3 regions of the Clostridium swellfunianum genome follow, and region 2 is predicted to be linked to each of the others. Evidence: riboswitches for the same ligand, from Rfam matches in the RefSeq annotation. Region 2 holds a riboswitch; each other region holds the start of a gene.

Evidence for each region. A riboswitch is a leader RNA that binds a small molecule or an ion and turns the genes downstream of it on or off. The one in region 2 is predicted to bind cyclic di-GMP.
Region 1: it holds a riboswitch for cyclic di-GMP, as region 2 does, so the genes downstream of both, NBE98_RS06970 (DUF5667 domain-containing protein) here and pilM (pilus assembly protein PilM) in region 2, are expected to answer to the same signal.
Region 3: it holds a riboswitch for cyclic di-GMP, as region 2 does, so the genes downstream of both, NBE98_RS06940 (3-oxoacyl-[acyl-carrier-protein] synthase III C-terminal domain-containing protein) here and pilM (pilus assembly protein PilM) in region 2, are expected to answer to the same signal.

The regions. Positions count from the first base shown of each region.
Region 1 covers NZ_JAMOFV010000006.1:1,534,516-1,542,196, forward strand. The annotation lists gene NBE98_RS06965 (sensor histidine kinase) at 1-1,574, opposite strand, end outside; cyclic di-GMP riboswitch class I at 1,770-1,858, shown strand; gene NBE98_RS06970 (DUF5667 domain-containing protein) at 1,991-3,172, shown strand; gene NBE98_RS06975 (copper homeostasis protein CutC) at 3,273-3,959, opposite strand; gene NBE98_RS06980 (DUF3221 domain-containing protein) at 4,046-4,402, opposite strand; gene NBE98_RS06985 (YpmS family protein) at 4,592-5,248, shown strand; gene NBE98_RS06990 (class E sortase) at 5,402-6,046, shown strand; gene NBE98_RS22520 (hypothetical protein) at 6,144-7,655, shown strand.
Region 2 covers NZ_JAMOFV010000006.1:4,324,036-4,331,716, forward strand. The annotation lists gene NBE98_RS20550 (Ig-like domain-containing protein) at 1-64, shown strand, start outside; gene NBE98_RS20555 (hypothetical protein) at 126-818, opposite strand; gene NBE98_RS20560 (PilN domain-containing protein) at 815-1,357, opposite strand; gene pilM (pilus assembly protein PilM) at 1,361-2,386, opposite strand; cyclic di-GMP riboswitch class II at 2,645-2,727, opposite strand; gene NBE98_RS22485 (type II secretion system protein) at 2,734-3,114, opposite strand; gene NBE98_RS20575 (type II secretion system F family protein) at 3,191-4,402, opposite strand; gene NBE98_RS20580 (GspE/PulE family protein) at 4,415-6,109, opposite strand; gene groL (chaperonin GroEL) at 6,324-7,681, opposite strand, start outside.
Region 3 covers NZ_JAMOFV010000006.1:1,525,057-1,532,737, forward strand. The annotation lists gene NBE98_RS06925 (class I fructose-bisphosphate aldolase) at 1-421, opposite strand, end outside; gene NBE98_RS06930 (sugar-binding transcriptional regulator) at 741-1,679, shown strand; gene NBE98_RS06935 (methyl-accepting chemotaxis protein) at 1,781-3,313, opposite strand; gene NBE98_RS06940 (3-oxoacyl-[acyl-carrier-protein] synthase III C-terminal domain-containing protein) at 3,352-4,356, opposite strand; cyclic di-GMP riboswitch class I at 4,568-4,655, opposite strand; gene NBE98_RS06945 (GH3 auxin-responsive promoter family protein) at 4,825-6,480, shown strand; gene NBE98_RS06950 (DUF3189 family protein) at 6,691-7,155, shown strand; gene NBE98_RS06955 (FMN-binding protein) at 7,278-7,681, opposite strand, start outside.

The DNA.
Region 1 (7,681 bases), 2.8 Mb from region 2:
GTTAGTGGTATTGTAAAGTACACTCCAGCCCCTTCATTTACCTTGCCCTCTATCCAAACTCTTCCACCATGTTTTTGTATTATCTTTTTAACAGCAGCAAGTCCTATGCCTGTTCCTTCAAACTCCTGCTTCCTATGAAGCCTTTGAAACACATTAAAAAGTTTGCTTGAATACTTCATATCAAAGCCTGCTCCATTATCCTTAATAGAAAATATATATTCATCCCTTTCTTTGAGGCAGCCTACTGTGATTACTGCAAGTTCCCTATGCTTAGTAAATTTGACTGCATTTGAGATAATATTTACAATAACCTGTTTAAAAAGCACCTTGTCTACATATATTTCTGGAAGGTCTCCTTCAATAATTAATTCCATTTTTCTATTTGGGTTCATAACCTTAAACTGCTGCCATACTTCTCCAATAATATGTTTAGCATCTACCCTTTCTTTAGAAAGACTAGTCTTTGAAGTTATTGAGTAATCCAACAGCCTACTAATTAAGCCTATCATTTCTCTGCTGGTTTTTTGTATGCCTTCAACCATTTCCCCTGCTTCAGCATTCAGTGAAGCTCCGTAATCTTCTTTTATGAAGCTGCTGTACATATCTATTGCCCTAAGTGGAGCCTTAAGGTCATGGGAAATAGTATAAGCAAAGCCTTCAAGCTCATTAACTGCATTTTGAAGCTGACAGGTTCTGTCCTGAACACGCTGCTCCAGCTCATCATTAAGAGTTTTTATCTCTTCCTGTGTTTCAAACATCCTCTGAACAAACCTTAAAGTTATTCCTCCCATTATAAAAAAGAATATAACCGCAAGAAAAAAAGTAAGTCTTGTTTTTTCATTTGTATTTATAAGCCAGTACAGAGGATGAATTTTATCAATTATATAGTTTTGAATTCCTAGAATAATAAGACTGAAGCCTAGACCAAAGGCTACAATTGCCATCATAATTCTAGTGTTGTATTTTGCACCTCTTGATACTCTAAGCCCAAATATTTTTCGTACAAAAGGAAGCAAAAGAAGAGCATCACAAAGTGCCACAAGTATGGATTCTACAATAATTCCTTTTACTGCAAACAGCACAACTATTCCTGTTTCCACCTTGCAGTATGCCTGTAAGTTCCAAAAGGGAGGAAAACTACTGTTTAATTTAATTAGAGATTCAAAAAGAGTTACATACAAAAGCATTCTGATGACTATATGAATAAGCTGAAGAAAATAAATGTTATAGTAAAACTTCTTTACCTGAAGTCTCTTTTGTCCTCCATAGCCATGTATTATTATCCATAAATATAAGGAAATCACTGCAACCATGGAAGCCCACCCATTATATCTTCCTAGTATAAAGGGATATAGCGCAACAAGACCCAAGGTAATACTTAAGATTCCATATTTAATACCCCAGGCAAGAGCCACTAGCAGCGGAAGTGCAATACTCCAGGTAAAATTTATTGAAAAGCCGTTAAAGTCAAATCTGCTGGAATAAAATATTCCCACAAAACCTAGAAAGCCTAAAAGAATTGAAACTACACTTTTATATAAACTTGAATTATTAAAACTATTATGTTGGTTCATATTCTCTCCTTTCGCCACTATTCTACCATCTTATATTTCGCTATTCAACACAACAGTATGTGAGATTAGCAGCCTCTTCTCTAATGCATGAGTAAAAGCTATTTTATAAAATAACTCTGCAAATACGAAAAACCCAAAAGCCTGCATCTTGTTTTTTTGATTTGCAGTAACTATAATATTATATAAGATGATAAAACTCGATAAAGGCAAAGTTAGTGAAAGCTAATGACGCAAAGCTATAGGGGCTAAAGTATGCTTGTATACTATGTCAGCCAGCTGCCGAAAGGTTTGGAAATATATAAAATACCCAACCTTTTATGAGGTTTGGGTATTTTTTTACCTTCAGGCGTAATTTAGATTATTTTCGGGATAAAATCATCTAAAAAATAACTAAATTGATGGGGAGGAATAAACTTATGAAAAAGAGCTTTATTGTAATTGCTCTGCTGGCTGCTTTAGTAGGAATGTCCAGCAACGTACATGCTTCAGGAACATTAGATACAAGCCAAGCATCAACTGAAGTTACTGCTACTGCAGCTGAGGACACAAGCACATCCGAAACAGAGGTATCACCAGAGGAGGTTTCAACCGAATCAGGGGAACAAACTCAACCGGTAGTATCAGGTGAAGATGAAACTGCCATAGATGAGAAACAAATTGAAGATTCTGCTGGGATACTTCCTGATTCAATATTCTATGACCTAGAACGTGCAATAGAACAGCTTAAGATTGCTATCACTCAAAGCGAAGAAAAGCTTGCATCTATCAAAGCAGAGCTCGCAGCTGAGAGAGCAGCAGAAGCTGCTGTTATGGTAAACGAAGGTGAGGAAGAACTAGCAAATGAAGCTGCAGAGGAATATTTAGAAATGCTTAACGAAGCTGCAGATCATATTGATAAAGCAATTGAAGAGCAAGGTCAAGCTGAGCAGGCTCTTGAAACTCTTGATGAATACTATAAAAAAAGTGAACAAGTATTAAAATCTGTGCTTGCAAAGGCTCCAGAGCAAGCGAGAAAAGGCCTAGAAAATGCACTAAGCCAACAGAACAAAACAGCAGCAATTGTCAATGGTGCTAAGGCGGCAAAAGAAGCAGTTTCTGCAGCTAAGGATCAGGTGGATGCTGCAAAGAGTGAACTTGAAGCAGCAAAGATAAGCGGCGATGAGGAAGCCATTAAGGCAGCTGAAGAAAAAATCCAGACCGCTGAAGCATTAAAAACTGAACTTGAGACTCTGAAGACTTCCGCTAATTTATCAAAAGATACAGTAAAGAAACTTGTTGAAGATACTGATAAAAAAATTGAATCAGCTAAAAATCAGATTGAAAAATCAAACGAGAAAATTGCTAAAGTAGAGGAAAAGGCTGCTGCAGCTGAAAATAAAGCAGAAAAGGCTATAAAGCAAGCCGAGAAAGAAGCTGCAAAAAAAGAAGAAGCTAAAAAGCAAGAAGAAAAGAAGCTTGAAGCCGAGAAAAAATCTGAAGAAGCTGTAAAAGAGCAAGCAAAAAAGGCTGAAGAAAAAGTAAAGGAAGAAATAAAGAATACCCAAGAAAAGTCTAAAGAAGAAACCAAGAAAACTGAGGAAAAATCTAAGAAGAAATAGCTTATGCAGAGGGAGCGCAGATAGATTTGTTACATACGAATCTATTTACGCTCCCTTACTGCTTCAAAAGCCTTACCCCTTCTTCATTTCACTGATTCACTTATATAATTGACTCTGACATAGTGTTAATGAGCAATCTCAGCTTTTCGCCATCCACGTCTCCAAAAACTGACTTGCCATATCTTACTGCGGTTCCAAAATGGTACTGAGGTACCTTAGTATTTTTCATAACCTCATTAATATTATGAAAGTCCAAGCCGCCTCCAGCCATTATATTAATATGTTTTGCCTTTTCTTTCATTGCTTTAATAATAGGGATATTATGAACTATATTACCCTTCCCACCTGAAGTAAGCACGTTTGTAATTTGCTTGTACTCAGCTAAAATTTCTATACCAGCTGCAGGATCAGAAAGCTCATCAATTGCTCTGTGAAAGGTTACATCAATGCCATCGCAGGCTTTTAACAGCTTTTCCAAGGAAGGCCTGCAGATTTTATTTTGATTATTTAAAACTCCAAATACCACACCATTAGCCTTAAGTTCCTTTGCAATAAGAATATCTTCAAGCATAAGCTGAAGTTCTTCCTCTGTATATACAAAGGATTTAGCATGAGGCCTTATCATTACATTTATGGGTATGTTAACGCTTTGTACTGCCCTTTTGATAAGCGCATAGCTTGGTGTAAGTCCACCTTCCGAAAAGCCGCTAATAAGCTCTATTCTATCAGCGCCACTTGCTTCAATTCTTTTTACATCCTCTAGAGTTGTTGCTATTATTTCTATCATTTACTTGCTCCTCTCCTGTTACTTAAAAATCAAAAAAGCATGGACTAATGCAGATGCTTTTAAGTTTTGAGACCTTTCAAATATTATTAGTTTAAAACCCTTATAGCTTTTGCATCTACTTGTATAGGATAAGATTCTCTTATAGGTCCTTCAAAGTCCACTTCTACTTTCATACCTTCTTTTAATGAACTTAGTTCTAGTTTTTTCTTTCCATCTCCTTCAAAAATTTTAGTTTTCTCAGTAATATAAATACTTGCCTTATCATATTCTGCGTCCTGTTCAATTTTACCTTCTACAAATATACTTGTTATCATTCCTTTATCATTTTTAGATACTTTTTTTATTTCTCCTCTTATACCTAACTTACTATTAAACTCCTTACTACACCCTGCAAAACCTAAAACAAAAATAAAGCAGAATAACAGTATTACTATTTTCCTCATAAAGTAATCCTCTCCTAATCATTTATTTTAATTCAATAGAGTACTCACTCTATTTTATATACGAGTAACATAATATATTAGTTAACCTAATATATAAAGAACTTAGAATAATTGTAATATGTATTAACTGTCAATAATACTCTTTAAGTAGTAGTATAGTAAGTATCCATCAAAATGAGGTGATATAATTTGAAAGGCTTTATAAAAGGTACAATTATATTTATTGCTATAATTGTAGCAGCTGCAATTATGTATTTTACTCTTATCTATCCAAAACATGAATATCCAGAAATCAACACTTCCACTACTGTGGATATAAAAGCTCAAATTATGAGAAACATGCCGCAAAGATTTTCTTTAACAAACAGAAAATTAACTATTAGTATAAGCTTGTCAGAGAAAGATTTGAAAAATATTATTGCTTCAAACCTTAATAAAAGTGAAAACATTAAGGCTTTAGATTTAGAGTTTTCCGGTGACAGCATCAATATGTTTTTAACTCAAGAGGCATTGAAGTTTATACCTTATGAAGTAAGCTCTAATGTTAAGCCTGTAGTAAAGAACGGCAATATAACACTTATCCTTAACTCCTCAAAACTTGGAAGGCTGAGCCTTAGCAATGAAACAGTTCTGAATAGAATGAGCAAAAAAAACTTTGACTCTATTACTGTTCACCCTTCATCTGGAGAAATTACGCTTGAATACAATGAACTAAGTGAATTAAAGAATATCATTAAAATTAGCACTGTTAAAATTGAAAATAACAAGCTTACAGCAGATCTTGAATTCCAATTTAACAGTATGGATGATTTTCTTAAAGTATTAAAATTAATGACTCGATCTTAGGAAAAACTTCATATAATTTGTGAGCAAACAGCACCCTGTATTCTTTACAGGGTGCTGTTTGCATTATCTTGAGCATTATCATTTGTTTATTGTTCTATTTAAAAATTATCTATCATAAATAAAATTATGAGTATTATAGGAGACATTTGATGAATGGTCAGAATAAGAAAACATCCAAGGAAAATATTTATAAATCTTCTAATTTTTATCGGAATAAGTACTATCATTGCAGCTTCCTTTCGAATATATTATCTATGGAACTATCAACAAAAGTTCTTAGGTGAGGAAAACCCTATAATTATTAATGATTCTAAAGATGATTTCATATATACTCAAAAACCAAACCCTCAAGATATTAAGCCTACAAAAGAAACTTTTAATCGAAGTCAGTATAAAAGCGGCATGATGAAAATATCCATTCCAAAACTTAAAGTTGATGCAGCTATTGTAGAAGGAACTAGTACTGAGCTGCTAAAAAAAGGCCCTGGTTTGTATGAAATAAGCCCTCTCCCAGATAAGGACGGAGGTAATGTGTGCATTGCAGGACATAGAACGACCTATGGAGCTTGGTTTAAGAAAGTGAATGAACTTGTTGAAGGAGATGAAATAAGCTTAAGTTTTAATAATACCAATTATATATACAAGGTTGAAAAGGTCTTTATTATTAAAAATAACGATTGGTCAGTTACCCATGAAACAGAATACTCAGCCCTTACCCTGACTTCATGTCATCCACTAAGGTCATCAGCACAAAGAATTGTAGTGAGAGCAAAACTATCTAATATAATTCAGCTCTGATTCAATAACATAACTTACATACTAGAACTATCTGGAGGTGAATGTAGCTTTATTACTAAATCATCGCTAGTTGAACTCTATGAATTATTATTAGGAGGTGCTCATCATTAAAAGATCAAAAAAACTTTTAGCTCTTTTTTTACCATTTTTGCTCATATTTATTTTTACAGGCTGCAATGTAGATAAAAAGATATACGAAAAGAATGGATCAACTCAAATATCAGAAGTTACTGTTAAACCTGGAGAATATAAAGATATAACTGTTAAGCTTGTTGTTGACACTCACGGTATAGATACTAAGTATCCTGAACTGAAAACTATGCAAACTGAACACTCCATGCCAGAAATTAAGTATTATGTAGTTGATAAATTAATTTCTCCGCTTCCATCTGGATTTAATCTTAAGCTTATATCACTAGATGGAAAAGAATATAATAAGCCAATAGGTAAAAATGGGGAAATAATAAGGGTTGAGAAAAAGTACAATCCTAAAAGTCCTAGCTATACTATTACCTATACCTTAAGAATTGAAAACAACCAACATGAGAACTATTTAAAAACACAAGACCCTAATAAGCTTGAAGAATTATTTAATAAGGAATATTGTTTGACCACTCTATCAGAATTCCTACCCTGCGAAGATACCCCACCAGAGATAAAAAAGCATATGACAGATATAAAAGTAAAAATCCCAGTAGAAAAAAAATCAATAAAAATCAAGACTGGTGCCGCAGGAAAAATAAGTCCAGTTCTTGAAACTGTCACAGTGCAAAATGGTATTCCTACAGCTCACTGGGGCTATCAGAACGATAATAATTTTAGAATAACCCTCACTGAAGAGAATTCAAAAATAATATCAGGAACTGTTATCAATGACGCAAAAGCTCCTCTAGTTTTTGAACCTGGCAGAGTAAAGGATGTATTTAAGCCGCAGTTTAGCTCAGAGAAGCTAGTTTGGTATGTTAAAGGTCCAGATGGTCAAGGCAGAACTTCTACAGCAAGCTACACAAAACCTGTGGAGCCAGCTAAAGCAGATTTAAAGATTTCATTGAGTGCAATTAAAGATGCTAAGCCTGGAGATGTAATTCAATATAATATCAATGTAGAGAATATAGATAAGGCAACTGCAGAAGGCGTGAAGATATTTACTCAGCTTCCTAAGGGAACAAGTTTCCTTAACGATGATAATTCTGGATGGAAACTTGAAAACGGTAAATATGTATATGACCTAGGAAAGGTTGCTGCAGGTGAAAAGAAAGCTGTAGTTCTTAAAGTAAAGGTTAATAACCCCTTTGAAGAGAGCAGCATGAAGGTAGCCGCTTCTTTCAAAGCTGAAACTATCACAGAAGAAGCTAAGCTGGATAATAACACTGCAGTTTGGGAAACAGCTATTAAACCTGCAGGCACGGAAAACCCTCCTGCTGAAAAACCGGAAGATCCACCTACTGAAAATCCTCCTGCTCAGAACCCTCAAAATCCTTCCGCTGACAATTCAGGAGAGCTTCCTGTTACAGGGGGAATAATTGAAACTGAGCTTCTAGTATTAATGCTTGGAATTTTAACCTTAGGAGCAGGAATGTTTATTAAGATATATAGAAAAAATCATTAGAGTAAAGATTGTATAAATAATGGACT
Region 2 (7,681 bases):
GGTTACCTCAATAGATGGAACAAGCATTTCAAAAGATATTAGTATAGCTGTTACAAACAAGTAAAACAAAGCCTGCTCGCAAAACTTTATTTACGAGCAGGCTTTGTTTTATTTATTTAGCAAAATTATTTAAACGGGTTGTCCTTACCATAACTGCTTTGATTAAAATCATATTCATTATGCAGATTTATACCATCCTGCACATAAAGCACGCTGGCAGTTAAGGTAACGGATAATTGACCATCAACATTGCCTTGTTTAGTTACATTAACAGCACTTACATTAGTTAGCCTGCTGTTTGTTTCTAAGTTGTTTATATACTCAGTAAAACCGCTGTAATCCCCCTTAATATTAATAATTACCGGAACAGCCATAATACTTATCCCTGAAGCTTGTGTTTCTTTCTTTTGCTCGCTGCCTGCCTGATTGCTAGTAGTTGGTGTATTTTTCAAAGTCCCTTCACCTGCTTCATATTTCACTCCATTACCCATAGTAAGACCAACTAAGGTAACCTTATTTTCCAAAGCAAGCTTATTTAGCTCTCTCATAACCTCAGCATTCATATCACTCTTAGGCATGAGCTTTATGTACTTATCATATTTTTCCTTTAGTGAGACTATTTCTTCGTTCATCTTCTTATTGCTTGTATCCATAAACTTGGCTTGCAGTACCTTCTGCTCATAATTATTCACTCTATCTTGAACAGCTTTTGTTTTTATTCCTATTGGAGTTATTATATATTGGTAGTAAATATATCCTATAAGCATAATTGCAAATATGCTTAAAAGAAGCTTTTCACTTTTACTTAAGTTCTTCATTTTACTTCCTCCCTTATATTAGTGATTACTAAGGTGAAAGTATAGATACCCTTTTGTTCATCTTTAATTATATTTGCAACAAGGCTATTAGTAAATTCCTTTGACTCTTGAAGATTAGCTGCAAACTCATTAATTGAGTTGTATACCTTTGCTGCTGCAGATATATTAATACTGCCCGACTTATAATCAAGAGTATTTATAACAATATCCTGTGGCATATGCTTTTCCAAGCTTTTAATAACTGGATATATGGCAGAGTTGGATTTTTGTGTTTTCTCTACTAAATCTGCATACTGCTTGTAGGAGGTTACTTCTTTTCTAAGCTTCTCATTATCAATAATTATAAGCTTCGATTTTTCCAGAGAGCCTTTAAGGTCAGCTTCTCTTTTGTTAAGCTCGTTAAGCTTTGCATAGGGCACAATAGCAATAGCCGCTAATAATGAGAGTATAAGCAGCGCCCCGCCAACTGTTTTAAGAAGCATTGCATCCTTTTCTCTCTTCTGCTTTATATGGTTTGGAATAAGATTAAGTTCTCTCATAGCCTACTCCTTTCTTAGCAGCAAGCCTATGCTATTAACATAGTATTTGAAGCTGCAATTCTCAGGAAGCTTTGTTTTTATCCCTATTTCTTCAGCCGAGTCAACTATTTCCACTGTAGTTGAAAAGTATTCCTGAATGTAATTATCAATTCCTTTTATTTCTGCGCCTTCTCCAATTACATAAATCATGTCTAGCGACTTATTTGTTTTCCCTGTGGTATAAAACTGTATAATTTTCTCAAAGGAATAAAGTGCTTGATCAAACAGACCTTTTATTGCCACATCAACAGTACTCTCTTCTTGCACATAAAAGTTAAATACTCTTAAGAAGTTCTTCGCAGATTCCTCTGGTCTGGATTTAGCAAATGGATACATTATATCCGCCACATTATTAATTCCAAAAGGTATGGTTCTCTCAATAAATAATCTCCCGTTCTCTAAAATAGTAAAGTTGCTATTATAATGATCTATGTGAATTATGCCGATGCTTTGTATTTCCTTCTTAAGCTTATGAACATTTCTAAAAACCTTGCTTATATTATTGGGAGCAATATCTATAGCTTCAAGTTTTAGATTTAATTTTTTAGCAAGCTCCACATACTTGTCTATCTTTTCTTTAGGTGCAGAAACCACCATAACCTTGTAGACTTTCTTTTCCTTTGTATTTATCTTATCTATTATCTCATAATCTGTATAATAGTTTTCTCCCTCATTGGGAAGGTATTGACTAATCTCCCACTGCAGTGATTTAATGATTCCCTTGCTGTCCATTATGGGTGTTTCTATATGCCTTACTACAATATCCTCACCGTGTACAGTAAAGGATATTCTTTTTGTGGTTATATTGTTTTCTTTTAAAAACTCTGAAATCGCCTTTGCAAGCCTTTGAATATTTAAAATATTTTCCTTTACAAAAGCCTCTTCAGGAGTCTTTATACTACCACAGCATTTTATCTTGTTTTTTGAACCTGATAGAATTTTTATGTACTCGTGCCCAATCTCTACAGCTATTAGGTCTTTTTCAAACATTAAATCACCACTTTCATGAAAGATGTAATCTACCTTTATTAGTTCTAAAATCATATATCTATAAAATTATATATTTGTTCTCTGTATTTATAAACTTTAAAAGGCAGCGCTATCGAACATGTTCATTAGTGCTGCCATGAAAGATTTATTTAATATTAATTATAGTCTTTTATTATTTTTCAAAAATAATGTTATATTTAATCTCAGCAGAAAAGATGTCAATTTTTAACTATATAATATTGTTAAATATTTATTTCAGAAATAAAGGGTCGGTTACACTATTAGCTCCATACAATTCAAGTGTCCATATGTAAATTGTATTTCTTTGCTACCCTAATCTCTTAATTTTAGTTAAGAGATTCATAAGAGTCAGCTGGCTTTGAATCTTTAACTTTTACATCACCAGTAGCAGCATCATACCAAAACTTATTTGCAGTATTTTGGCATGCCTTTACACCAGTTGAAGTTAAAGCTTCAGGTGCAAGATAAGCAGCCATTGCTCCGCTTGTTTTAAAATCCGATGCAGCCGGAAGTGAATTAGTAGATGAATTAGCTTGGAAAGTTTGTGCTGCACTTTGAAGTGTTCTTGCAGTAGCTAAATCTGCTTTATCCTTCGTACCACTTAATGTAGAACCGAATCTTGGAACAGCAATTGCTGCTAATATTCCCAGAATTGCAATAACTACAATAAGTTCAATTAATGTAAAACCCTTTCTTTTCTTGGTCATTAATTTTACCTCCCCTTTGTTTATCATTTTTTACCCTCCTAATGTTTATATATGAATGCTTATTATGCAATTCATTCTACATACTAGATACTAAGTTATACATCTCAAACATCGGCAACAGCATAGCTATTACAATAAAACCTACCACTACTGCTAAAAATACTATTATTAACGGTTCAATTAATGTTGACAATTGAGAAGTAGCATTTTCAACCTCATTATCATAAAACTCTGCTGTCTTTTCCATAATACTGTCTAGAGTTCCTGTTTCCTCGCCTATCTTCATCATTTGGGTTAGCATAGTGGGAAAAACGCCTCTGCCTTCGAGACTTAAGGCAATGCTATGACCTTTCCTTACTGCTTCGCTAGTGCTTTGGAGTAATTTACTTGCTACTGCGTTTCCTACAACCTTTGAACAAATATCAATACTCTCAAGTAGCGGCACGCCTGTACTCATAAGAGTCCCAAAGGTTCTTGTAAACCTTGCTGTTACAATCTTGGTAATTATCTTTCCAAAGAGCGGCATATCTAGCTTTAGCATATCTACTTTTTCTGCTGCCTCTTCATTATTCCTTATAAATATCTTCGCAACTATTGCTAGCATCAGAATAAATCCCATAAGTAGCAAGCCATATTTTTTCATGAAATCACTCAAAGCCATAATTATACGGGTAGGCATAGGCAAGGTGCCTCCTGAACTTGTTATCATGCCCACGAAGGTAGGCAGTACAAATATAAGAAGAAGATTAACTACCACAACTGCAACCACAGCTACCATAATAGGATAAGTTAAAGAGCCCTTAATCTTTTTCTGAAGCTTGTAGCTCTTCTCATAATAATCAGCCATTCTATTCATTACAGTATCAAGAGTTCCGCTCATTTCACCAACACTTATCATGTTGACAAGCATTTCTGGTATATCCTCATGCTTTCCTAAGGCTTCTGATAAACTACTTCCTTTTTCTATATCACTTTTTACCTCTTTAAGTATATTTCTGAATTTTTTATTTTCAGTTTGTTCAGCAACTACATCCATAGCCCTTAAAATATTCATTCCTGCAGATATAGTAAAAGAAAACTGTCTGCAAAATATTGCTATTTGCTGTGTTGATATTTTTTTATATTTTGATAAATCTATATCCATTGAGCTGCTGTATAATTTTATGTTTTGAGGGTAATAATCTCTTTCTCGAAGGCTTGTCCTTACTATATCTTCACTTTCAGCTTCCATCTTCCCTTTGATTATGTTTCCCTGTAAATTTCTTGCTTCATACTGATAGCTTGGCATCCTTCTTCCCCCTTATTCCTTTAAATAAGCAACTCTCATAAATTCATCCATAGTAGTTGTTCCTTTAAGCACATGTACTGCGCAAGCTGTTCTTAGAGTACTCATACCTTTCTCGATAGATAGATCTCGAAGTTCATCCGTGCTGCAGCCCTTCATTATCATGTCTCTATGCTCTCTTGTTACTTCCATTATTTCATATATACCTATACGACCTTTGTAGCCGCTATTGCCGCAAACATTACACCCCCTGCCCTTTTTAAGCATAATAGGCATATTTCCTTTTATCTCAAGAATACCTTTTTCATATTCAGATGCTTCATATTCTTCTGCACAGCTTGGACACACTTTTCTAACCAATCTCTGAGCTATAACTCCAACTACAGAGGTAGCAATAAGATATGGCTCAATTCCCATATCTGCAAGTCTAAGCATAGAGGAAGGTGCATCGTTTGTATGAAGAGTGCTGAGCACCAAGTGCCCTGTAATAGCGGATCTTATGGCTATTTCAGCAGTTTCAGCATCTCTAATCTCACCAATCATTATTACATCAGGATCCTGCCTTAGTATGGACCTAAGACCTGCTGCAAAAGTAAGCCCAATCTTTGTATTAACGCTTACCTGATTGACTCCTTCCATTAAAAACTCTACGGGGTCCTCTACAGTGATAATGTTTTTGCTTTCTGTGTTTAACTCATTAAGCATAGTATATAAGGTTGTTGACTTTCCACTACCTGTAGGGCCTGTAACAAGGATTATTCCATGAGGATTGCTTATAAATTTATCAAGTTTCTTTACCTCACTTCCGCTAATCCCTAAGTTTTCTTTTCCAACAAGAAAGTTTTCCTTGTTAAGTATTCTTATAACAACCTTTTCTCCATTTACCTTTGGTAAAATGGAAACTCTAAGATCCACTTCCTTATTATCTATAGTTGTCATTATTCTGCCATCTTGCGGCAGCCTTTTCTCTGCTATATTTAAATCAGCTAATATCTTAATACGTGTTATTAGGGCACCTAAAGTGTCTGGCTGAGTTTTTAGGACTTCAGATAGTTCTCCGTCTACTCTATATCTTACCCTTACATATTTTTCAAAAGGTTCTATATGTATATCTGATGCTCTTGCTCTTACAGCATTTTCAATTATACTGTCCACAAGCCTTACTACAGGTGCATTTTTGATTTCTTCTAAGGCATCAGTTTCATCTTCTTTAGCCTCTACCCTATTTGAAAACTGTTCCTTTGAGAGCTCGTCCGCAGCTTTCATAACATATTGCGTTGAATAATATTTTTTAATAGCTTCCTTAATTTCCACACTTGAGGCTATATATGGTTCTACACTATAGCCAGTTGCTATTCTTACATCATCTAGTGCAATAATATTAAGAGGGTCGCTCATAACTAGCTGAACTTTGCTTCGTCTAATTGATATAGGTATAACATTATGCTTATTTGCTAAGTTTGCTGATATGGTTTTTACTGCATCAGTATCAACCTCTACCTCATCCAGCTTTACTCTCTTAACTCCTAATTGTAACTCAAGAATATTCAATATATCATTTTCACTTACAATATTCTCTTCAACAAGAAGTTCACCAAGTCTCCTGCCAGTACTTTTCTGTTTTTTAAGAACATAGTCAAGCTGTTCCAAGGTCATTCTGCCTGATTTAACAAGCATGTCACCTAATCTTTTTCTTGGCTTATTTTCCATAGTTCTTCACCTCACTTGCAACATTATGCAAATAATAGCAAAAGAATATAATTTTTTACATTATGTACACAAATATATTATATCTATACTAGTTACCTGTTACAAGAAATATAATCAAACATATTTATACACGATTTTACAAGTTATTTATATTTTCATATATCAAATCTTACCAAAATAAAAGCTCCTCGTTTCCGAGGAGCTTTTATATATTTTAGTACATTCCATCCATTCCGCCGCCTGGCATTGCAGGTGCTGGATTCTTTTCTGGTATGTCTGCAACAACACTTTCTGTTGTTAAGAAAGTAGCTGCTACTGAAGCTGCATTTTGAAGTGCACTTCTTGTAACCTTAGTTGGGTCAACTATACCAGCTTTAATCATATTTACATATTGTTCTCTTAGAGCATCGAAACCAATTCCTGGCTCGCTGCTTTTTACCTTTTCTATTATAACTGAACCTTCAAGTCCAGCATTAGCTGCTATTTGTCTAACTGGCTCTTCAAGGGCTCTCTTTATGATGTTGATACCAATCTTAACATCAGCATCATCTGAAGTTACTTCTGCAACTTCGTTTATAGCGTTGATGTAAGCTGTTCCACCACCAGGTACGATACCTTCTTCAACAGCTGCTTTAGTAGCCGCTAAAGCATCTTCAATTCTAAGCTTTCTTTCCTTAAGCTCAGTTTCAGTAGCAGCACCAACCTTAACTACTGCAACTCCACCAGCTAGCTTAGCTAGTCTTTCTTGAAGCTTTTCTCTATCGAAATCTGAAGTTGTTTCTTCGATTTGAGCCTTTATTTGACCTACTCTAGCATGGATTTCGTCAGCATTTCCTCTTCCATTAACTATTGTAGTGTTTTCTTTGGAAATTCTAACACTTTCAGCTCTTCCAAGCATATCAACAGTAACTTCCTTAAGGTCTCTTCCTAATTCTTCAGAGATTACTTCTCCACCTGTTAATATAGCTATATCCTGGAGCATTTCTTTTCTTCTGTCACCAAAACCAGGAGCTTTAACAGCAACGCAAGTGAAGGTTCCTCTTAGCTTGTTAACAATAAGTGTTCCAAGAGCTTCTCCTTCAACATCTTCAGCTATTATTAAAAGCTTTCTTCCTTGCTGAACTATTTGCTCAAGTATTGGAAGTATGTCTTGTATGTTTGATATCTTTTTATCTGTTATAAGTATATATGGATCATCTAAAACTGCTTCCATCTTCTCGGTGTCAGTTACCATGTAAGCACTTACATAGCCTCTGTCAAACTGCATTCCTTCAACTACGTCAAGCTCTGTAACCATTGACTTTGATTCTTCAACAGTTATAACGCCTTCGTTGCCTACCTTTTCCATAGCGTCAGCAATAAGCTTTCCGATTTCTTCATCAGCAGCTGATATCGCAGCAACTCTAGCTATGTCTTCTTTTCCTTCTATTGGTCTTGATGCTTTCTTTATTCCTTCTACAGCCTTGCTTACAGCCAAGTTAATACCACTTCTTATAAGCATTGGGTTAGCTCCAGCTGTAACGTTCTTTAAGCCTTCTCTAATTATTGCTTGAGCTAAAAGTGTAGCTGTAG
Region 3 (7,681 bases), 2.8 Mb from region 2:
CAGTTAGAGGAATTCCCCATTTGTTGCAGTCAAGAATATTTCTAGATAAATTCTTTAAGGTTTGATCTTCCCACTTAGAGCCAGGAAACCCCATACTTATTACGGAGTCTGCTCCAAGCCTAATTGCATCTTCTACATTTACTACAGCTTGAAGAGGCTTATCTTTAGAACCTAAAAATGATGAACCACCGTCAAGTCTTAAAATAATGCCCTTGCCATGAAAATCATCAGCGAATTTTTCCGCAAGTCCAACTGTTGCTAAAAATGCATCTGCTCCTGCTCTTGCTACCTCGCTTATTATCTTTCCTGGATACTTCATTGCAGGAAGTACATTAAAGCCGTTTCCATGGTCCATAGCCATGATAAATGTTCTCTTATCCTCTCTGAATACGTGATTTAGACGATGTACTTTGTTTGCCATGTTGAATCAACTTCCTTTCTTTTAAATGTATTATAGACTGTAAAGTTTTTAACATATAAAGTGTTTTAATATATTGCAAGCTGCTTGCTCCCCTATAACAGGCTTAAAGAAACATATTTAAATGTTACATTTGTACATTATATGAGCGTTTGTAACAGAACATTACTCTTGTATTTATTTTTAATAAATTATTTAGCCTATTATTTCTAAACTCCTAATTTCTAAATACTAACAAAAATATAACTCAATAAGCTTGTACGCACTAATAATAAGATGGTATAATAAAAGCCTAATTTAACATATTTTGGAAGGTGATACTGTGCAAGATATAAATATAAGAAATGAGTATACAAAGGTTGCCTACTACTATTACAAGTTAGGAATGACTCAAGATGAGATTGCAAAAAAAATGTCCACGTCTAGGCAAAGAGTTAATAGAATTCTTAAAAAGTGTCTTGAAACAGGAATTGTAAAAATCGTTATACAAGAATATGATAATCAAAATGTGGATTTGGAAATTGAATTAGAAACCCTTTTAGGGCTAAATGAGATGATTATTGTAAATAATGCTGATGGTGAAATCAACGAATTCCTTGGAGCTGCAGCTTCCTCCTACCTTGAACGCGTCTTAAAGGCTAATGATATAATTGGCTTCTCCAGGGGAAGAGCTTTGTCTTCTCTAGTACAAAATCTTCGACCAATGGATAAAAAGAATCTTACAGTCACACAACTCGTTGGCGGACTTAATGCTGATGAATCCCATATTAATTCAGATTATATTGTGGCTCACTCCTCAGAAGTTCTAAATGCAAAGCCATGTTTTATGTATGCTCCTATTATTTTAGAAAACAAAAAGCTCCGTGATTCTCTAATGAATGAAAGCTTTTTTTCTAGCGTATACGATGTCATGAAGTCTTGTACTATAGCAATTGTTGGTATTGGAGATATGTCTGATAAATCTAACTTTGTGCAAAAAAATTTCATATCGAAATCAGAATCCTATATTCTTCAGAGTAAAAATGCAGTAGGGGAGATATGTACACATTATTTTGATGTAAACGGAAAAATAATTGATAGCGGTTTAAATGACCGAGTGTTATCCATAGATTTGCAAAGCTATAAGAGCATTCCTATTCGTATTGGGGTTGGCTGTGGCCCAGAAAAGCTTTCTTCCATACTTGGCGCCGCACGAGGAGAACTAATAAATGTACTTATAACAGACTTTAAAACAGCACAAGCTCTATCTGAAATGTTATAGTTAATATTATAATTGTAGTCTTGTGTATATAATGAATAAGACATGCTACGCCCATTAGACAAAGTAAGGTGCTGCAGACTATAAAATCCGCAGCACCTTTTTTACTTTATCAAACTATTCATTTCAATGGCAGTATTTTTTAATTCTTCTGCGCTCGCAGCAATCTCTTCGCTTACAGCGGCAGTTTGATTTACTGACTTTGTTACTGTTTCAAATCTGCTTAGTGTATTTTCTGTTGTCTCCACTATGTTTGAATTAAAGGCTACAACATTATTTGTTTCTTCTAACAGGTTAGTCATCAGTTGATTAACCTCTTTGATATTCTCACCTGATAGTTTCTGCTTATTTAGCATGTTCATTACACTAGAAACTGTTTCACTCAAAATCTTATTTCCAAACTCTATCTTTTCATTGCTGTCTACCATAAGTGTTTCTACCTGTGATGTTTTTTCTTTAAACTCATTAACGATAACACTTACATCACTTAAAGACTTTCTGCTGTGTTCAGCTAGTTTTCCAACTTCCTCTGCAACAACTGAAAAACCTCTTCCAGCTTCCCCTGCCCTTGCGGATTCAATGCTTGCATTTAGTGCAAGAAGGTTTGTCTGGTCGGCAATATCACCAATCATTGAAAGTATCTCATCCATTTGTCTTGATTTTTCTTTTAGAATTTTAGTTGCCTCTGAAGTTATTACTATACTCTTCATTGCGCCATTCATAATATCAAGCACATTCTTTACAGATTTCTCATTGCTATTGGAAGCTTCCATCAGCTCCTCAGAAATTGCCTCAGTTTCTTTAATTTTTGAAGATGCTGTTTTATTTATATCCAGAAGAGTTTCAAGAATTTGTCTACTTCTATGAGAATTATTCAGCATTTCATTTGCATCCTCGCTTACGGCCATACTAGCACCTGCGATTTCTTGCATGGAACTATTTTCTTCTTCTATAATATTTGTTAATGAATCGCTAGAACTTAAGAGAGCCTTTGAAAATTCAGAAATCTTATTAAACAGCATTGATATACTGTTATTTTTTTCGCTCAGTATATTCTGATTTTCCTCAACCTCCTTAAGAAGTCTGGCTGAAAACAAGGTAAAGATAAAGATACCAAATGAAACAAGGCTTATATCTACAGCTCTTATAATTAGCTCTCTAACAAGCACTTGCTTATCTGGAAGCGCTACTGGGTTTAATAAAAACAAAGCTATTTGACACATTATGCTTATTGTTAATGATATTATATTCATCTTTGTATCTAAAAACATAGCACCAAGGATTACAAAATAAAAAACACTTATCCATAGCTCCTTAGATGGGAATAAAAGAGTTATATACATATAATTAGTATAAGAAATCAGTAATATAACAGCTTTAAGCACAATTAGCTTTCTATTCCAATTCTTCTCATCCTTCATGATGTTTTTATACATAAGCCTAAAGGTTATTAGTTCAATTAAAACCAACCCCATTAGTCCTAAAATAGGAGTCCAGCTCATTTCGCTGTATAAGCCAATATACTTCATAAATGCAAACAATCCTCCTGCTAAGCAGGCGCTTATTGAATAAATAATTAAAACAAATTTTAAAGTTCTCTTTTGATAATCAACTAAAATACTTGCGGATTTTTCCATATACATCCTCCTTCGCTTCAGTATGCTTGTTTACTTTTTTACCATTTATATAATAATGCTGCCATGGTATATCCACCTGCTACTGAACAAAATATTGAAATTTCATCCTTATTAAATTGCTCTTTATTTAGCCTGTCATCCAATGCCATAATGGGGCTTGTGCAGCCTGTATATCCGTACTTATTTCCAACAAAAGTCGCCTGTTCAAAAGAAGCGCCCAATTTCTCCATAGTCAATCCTAAATCAAACTTTGAAAATTGAGACATGAAATAATGTGTAACATCTTCTTCTGTATATCCATTTTCCTCTAAGAGACCAATTATTAATTCCGACCACTTTTCTGAAAGGAAGCTAAAGTCAAAAGGATTCCACTCCATCTTCTTTTCGTCTGGCTCTATATCCTTGTTAGGTATGTTAGACAAACCGCATGCAGGGAACCTTATAGTTTCATTATAGGTATCATCAGTATCCATTCTAGAGCCTAAAAATCCTCTTTCCTCCTGCTCTTCCCTTACCTCTAGGACTACAGCTGCTGCTCCATCTGAAATACATCCATAAACAACTAAATCATTTTCCTTAGCAAAAGGACTTATGTGCATTGAGCCTACTACTAGAATTCTTTTGTACTTCTTATCAGTTTTTAAATATCTAGAAGCTATATCTATTCCTGTGATCATACCAATGCAATCATTGTTTATATCAAATACATTTGTAACACTCTTAGCCTGAAGCATATTTTTTAGTATTAATGCACAGCATGGAGTCAGGTATTCTGGAGTATCTGAAACAGAAATAATTGCATCAATATCCTTAGGCTCAAGCTTCGCTTTTTTTAGAGCCTTTTTTGCAGCTTCAACGCCCATCGTTATGCTTGTCTCATTTTCTTCTGCAAGAGTTCTTGTCTCTCTTCCAACCTTCTCCATTAAACCAATAGCATGCTCTTCCATACCGTATTTCCTAAAGTGATTGGCATAATATTCATTATCAACTATTCTTTTAGGGTGATAGCTTCCTACACCTTTTATGTATACATTTCTAAACATTAAAACGCCTCCAAACTTTACTCCTTATTTTTGTTGCAGATTTTTAGTCTTTTAAATGATGTAAACTGATTGTCTAAGATGTTGATATAGACTCACCTCCATTTACATATATAATCTGCCGAGTACTTTTGAAAGCCATAAATAAGAACTCAAAAAATACCAAGGTAGACTATGATTAAACGTCGCCCTTGGTATTTTTTTATTTATGTACTTCGGCAACCTGGCAATCATAGGATTATGCATCCTTTAGACCCACGGCTTTGCGTCCCCGCCTTTCGATGGGTTTGCTATTATCGGCACGTTTTTTCAATTCGCATCATATTATAGCACAATTTTCCATAAAGTCCAAGTGTATATCTTATAAGAGTTTCCTAATAGTATTTCTTCACAAATTTCAGCTTCCGTACATATAATGATAAGTGATTAATAAAAAGGAGATGTTTTAGTACGAACATACTAGGCAAAGCGATGTCCTATTCCTTTGTAAAAGTGTCTAAATTCTCAGAGAAAAAATTTAACAAAGATACTGAAAATGCTTTTAGCCGAAATACTGAAGTACTTAATAAAACTCTTTCAAGAAATTGCAGCACTGAATTTGGAAAAAAATATAACTTCTCAAATATTCACAGCGTGGAGGATTATAAAAAGAAAGTTCCTCTATGCACTTACAAGGACTATGAACAATATATTAGCAGAATGTGCTCAGGTGAGGAAAACATCTTGGTAGCGGAAGAAGTAAAATTCTATGGAATGTCCTCTGGAACTACAGGCAAACAAAAATATATCCCAGTCACGAAGAGTTCACTTTCTGCTGTATCTGAAGTAATGAGCATGCTTATACAGAGAATTCTTTATAATAATTTTAAAAGCAGCTGGTCCTATGGCAAAGGCTTATCACTAACCGATATGGTTATAGCGGGATATACTCAAGGCGGAAAACCAATATGTGCAGGAACTTCCGGAGGTATGAGATCTATAAAATGGATGATACCATTTATTTGGACTACTCCTGTAGAGGTGATGAATCTAGGGAAAGGCATTGATACCCTGTATCTTCACCTTCTGTTTGCAATTAAAGAGCGAAATCTTATGTATATAAACGGAATTTTTATTTCTTCTGTTCTAGATATGTTCAGACATTTGGAAAAACACTCCGAAGAGCTGGTGAGAGATATCCGAAAAGGAACTATTAGCAGGAATATTGGATTATCAGAAGCTGACCGAAAAGTACTACTTAAAAAAATATCGCCTGATGCAGGGAGAGCTGACTTTTTGGAGAAGGAGTTTAAAAAAGGCTTTAAGGGCATCGCTAAAAGGATATGGCCGAAATTAATATATATAGCAAGTGTTACTGGAGCAAATTTTTCTATATATGATGATAAGGTAGCTGAGTACAGCGGAAATATACCTGTTTACTCCAGCGTTTATTCTGCCACCGAAGCTGCTGTAGGTGTAAATAGATATATAAACAAGCAGAGATACGTAGTTATTCCAAGGGTGGCTTTTTTTGAGTTTATACCTGTTGAAGATTTAGATAAGGAGCAGCCATCAACAAAAAATCTAAACGAGCTAAGGCTAGGCTCAGAATATGAAGTTGTTGCCACAAATCAAGCAGGCTTATACAGATATAGGATAGGCGATGTTATTAAGGTTGTAGATTTTTATAATCAAAGCCCTGAAATTGAGTTTTTGTATAGAAAAAATCAATTATTAAACATGGTATCTGAAAAAACTACGGAAGAACATGTACTCAATGCTCTTTCAAATATCTTTAAAAACCTTGGAGCAAGCTTTTCAGATTATACTGTAACTCCGGACAACAGCATTTCTCCTGGAAGATACGTATTTTATATTGAAGCAAAGGACTCCTTGAAAAATAGCAATATAAAAAGTATAAGCAGTCTAATGGATAAGGAACTCTCCAAGATAAATATTGCTTATGGTAGACAAAGGAGCAAGCGCAAACTCGCTGAGGCACAGGTTAAATTAGTTAAGGAAGGTACCTTCATGCTGATAAAGAAAATGAAAATAGCTAAGGGGGTTTCAAAAAATCAGTTTAAGATGCCTAGAGTTGTAACTGATAGAGAGATAATTGATTTGCTAGACAGAAATATTAAATACTAACAAAGTAAAAGCCTCAAATAGTATATCTATTTGAGGCTTTTACTCTATTTAAATAATCCTAAAGGCATTAAAAATCTGCCAGCCCCTGCCACTATGTGAGAGATTAAACGGCTAGCTGTAAGTACTTAAAAACATATAAAACTGCCCTCAGAATATATAATAAGGTTTATGCACATACTGATTACAGCTTATGAAATTGGGGTGGTAGTTATGATTGTTATTTATCATGATGTTGGTGGAACACATTCGTCTTGCGTTTGCGCCAATATACATATAAATAAGCTTCCCACAGATAGATTTCCTGAAATAGAACAAATATTGAGCTTGCCTACCTTTGATAAGATAACAAAAACTGATTATGGCCGCTTAATATATATAGGAACAGACGAATTTGGAGCTAAGGTATACACTTTATGCAGAATGCGAAGCAAGAGATTCGTGATACCTGCCATATCAGATATGTATCAAACCTTCAATGGGAGCATGGATGGTTTTTTTCTCGCTGATACCTCTCCAACAGTCAATAATTTAATGAGACTCGGAGGTCTTAGCTCGAGGGGACTTAACCTGGTTTCCTTTGGAAGACCTATTGCTGCAAAAGCAGTCATAGATGCCTATCCTCAGATGGTAGATTTGGTTAAAACCACAAAGGAGTACATGAGGAAACATATATAGATGGATCATCAAAAGACTATAACGTTCTGCTGCTGATATGCCCCCTTTATATTAGACAGTTACAATAACGAAACTGTTTCTATAAAGGGGGCACATTATAGTCAGACCAAGTGCTTCTATTATTAAAGGCTTCCGTCAGCCTTCATTTCTTTTAATAGCTTTTCAGCAAGACTCAGGTAGTTATCCCAAGCTGTATTTCTAGTAGTGTAGCCGCTTGCTGCATAGTCTCCTGTGCTTCCTATTGCAGGCATTTTGGATATATCTAGCATGTTTTGTGTTTGCACAGCAACCTTGTTTAGTTCATCCATTTGAACGTTGAAGCCTATTCTTGAAGGCTCTTCGTACTCAACACTTTCATACTTTGACTGTCTGTAGTACTTCTTTAAGGCTGGATCTTTTATCTCATCTGGTGAATCAGCAAAAATCTCATCGTATCTAACAGAAACTATTTTCTTGTCTTTTACAACTACTTTAAGAAGACCAGTTAGTCCTCCATCAAGCTTTTCAGCGATGCTGTAATACTTCT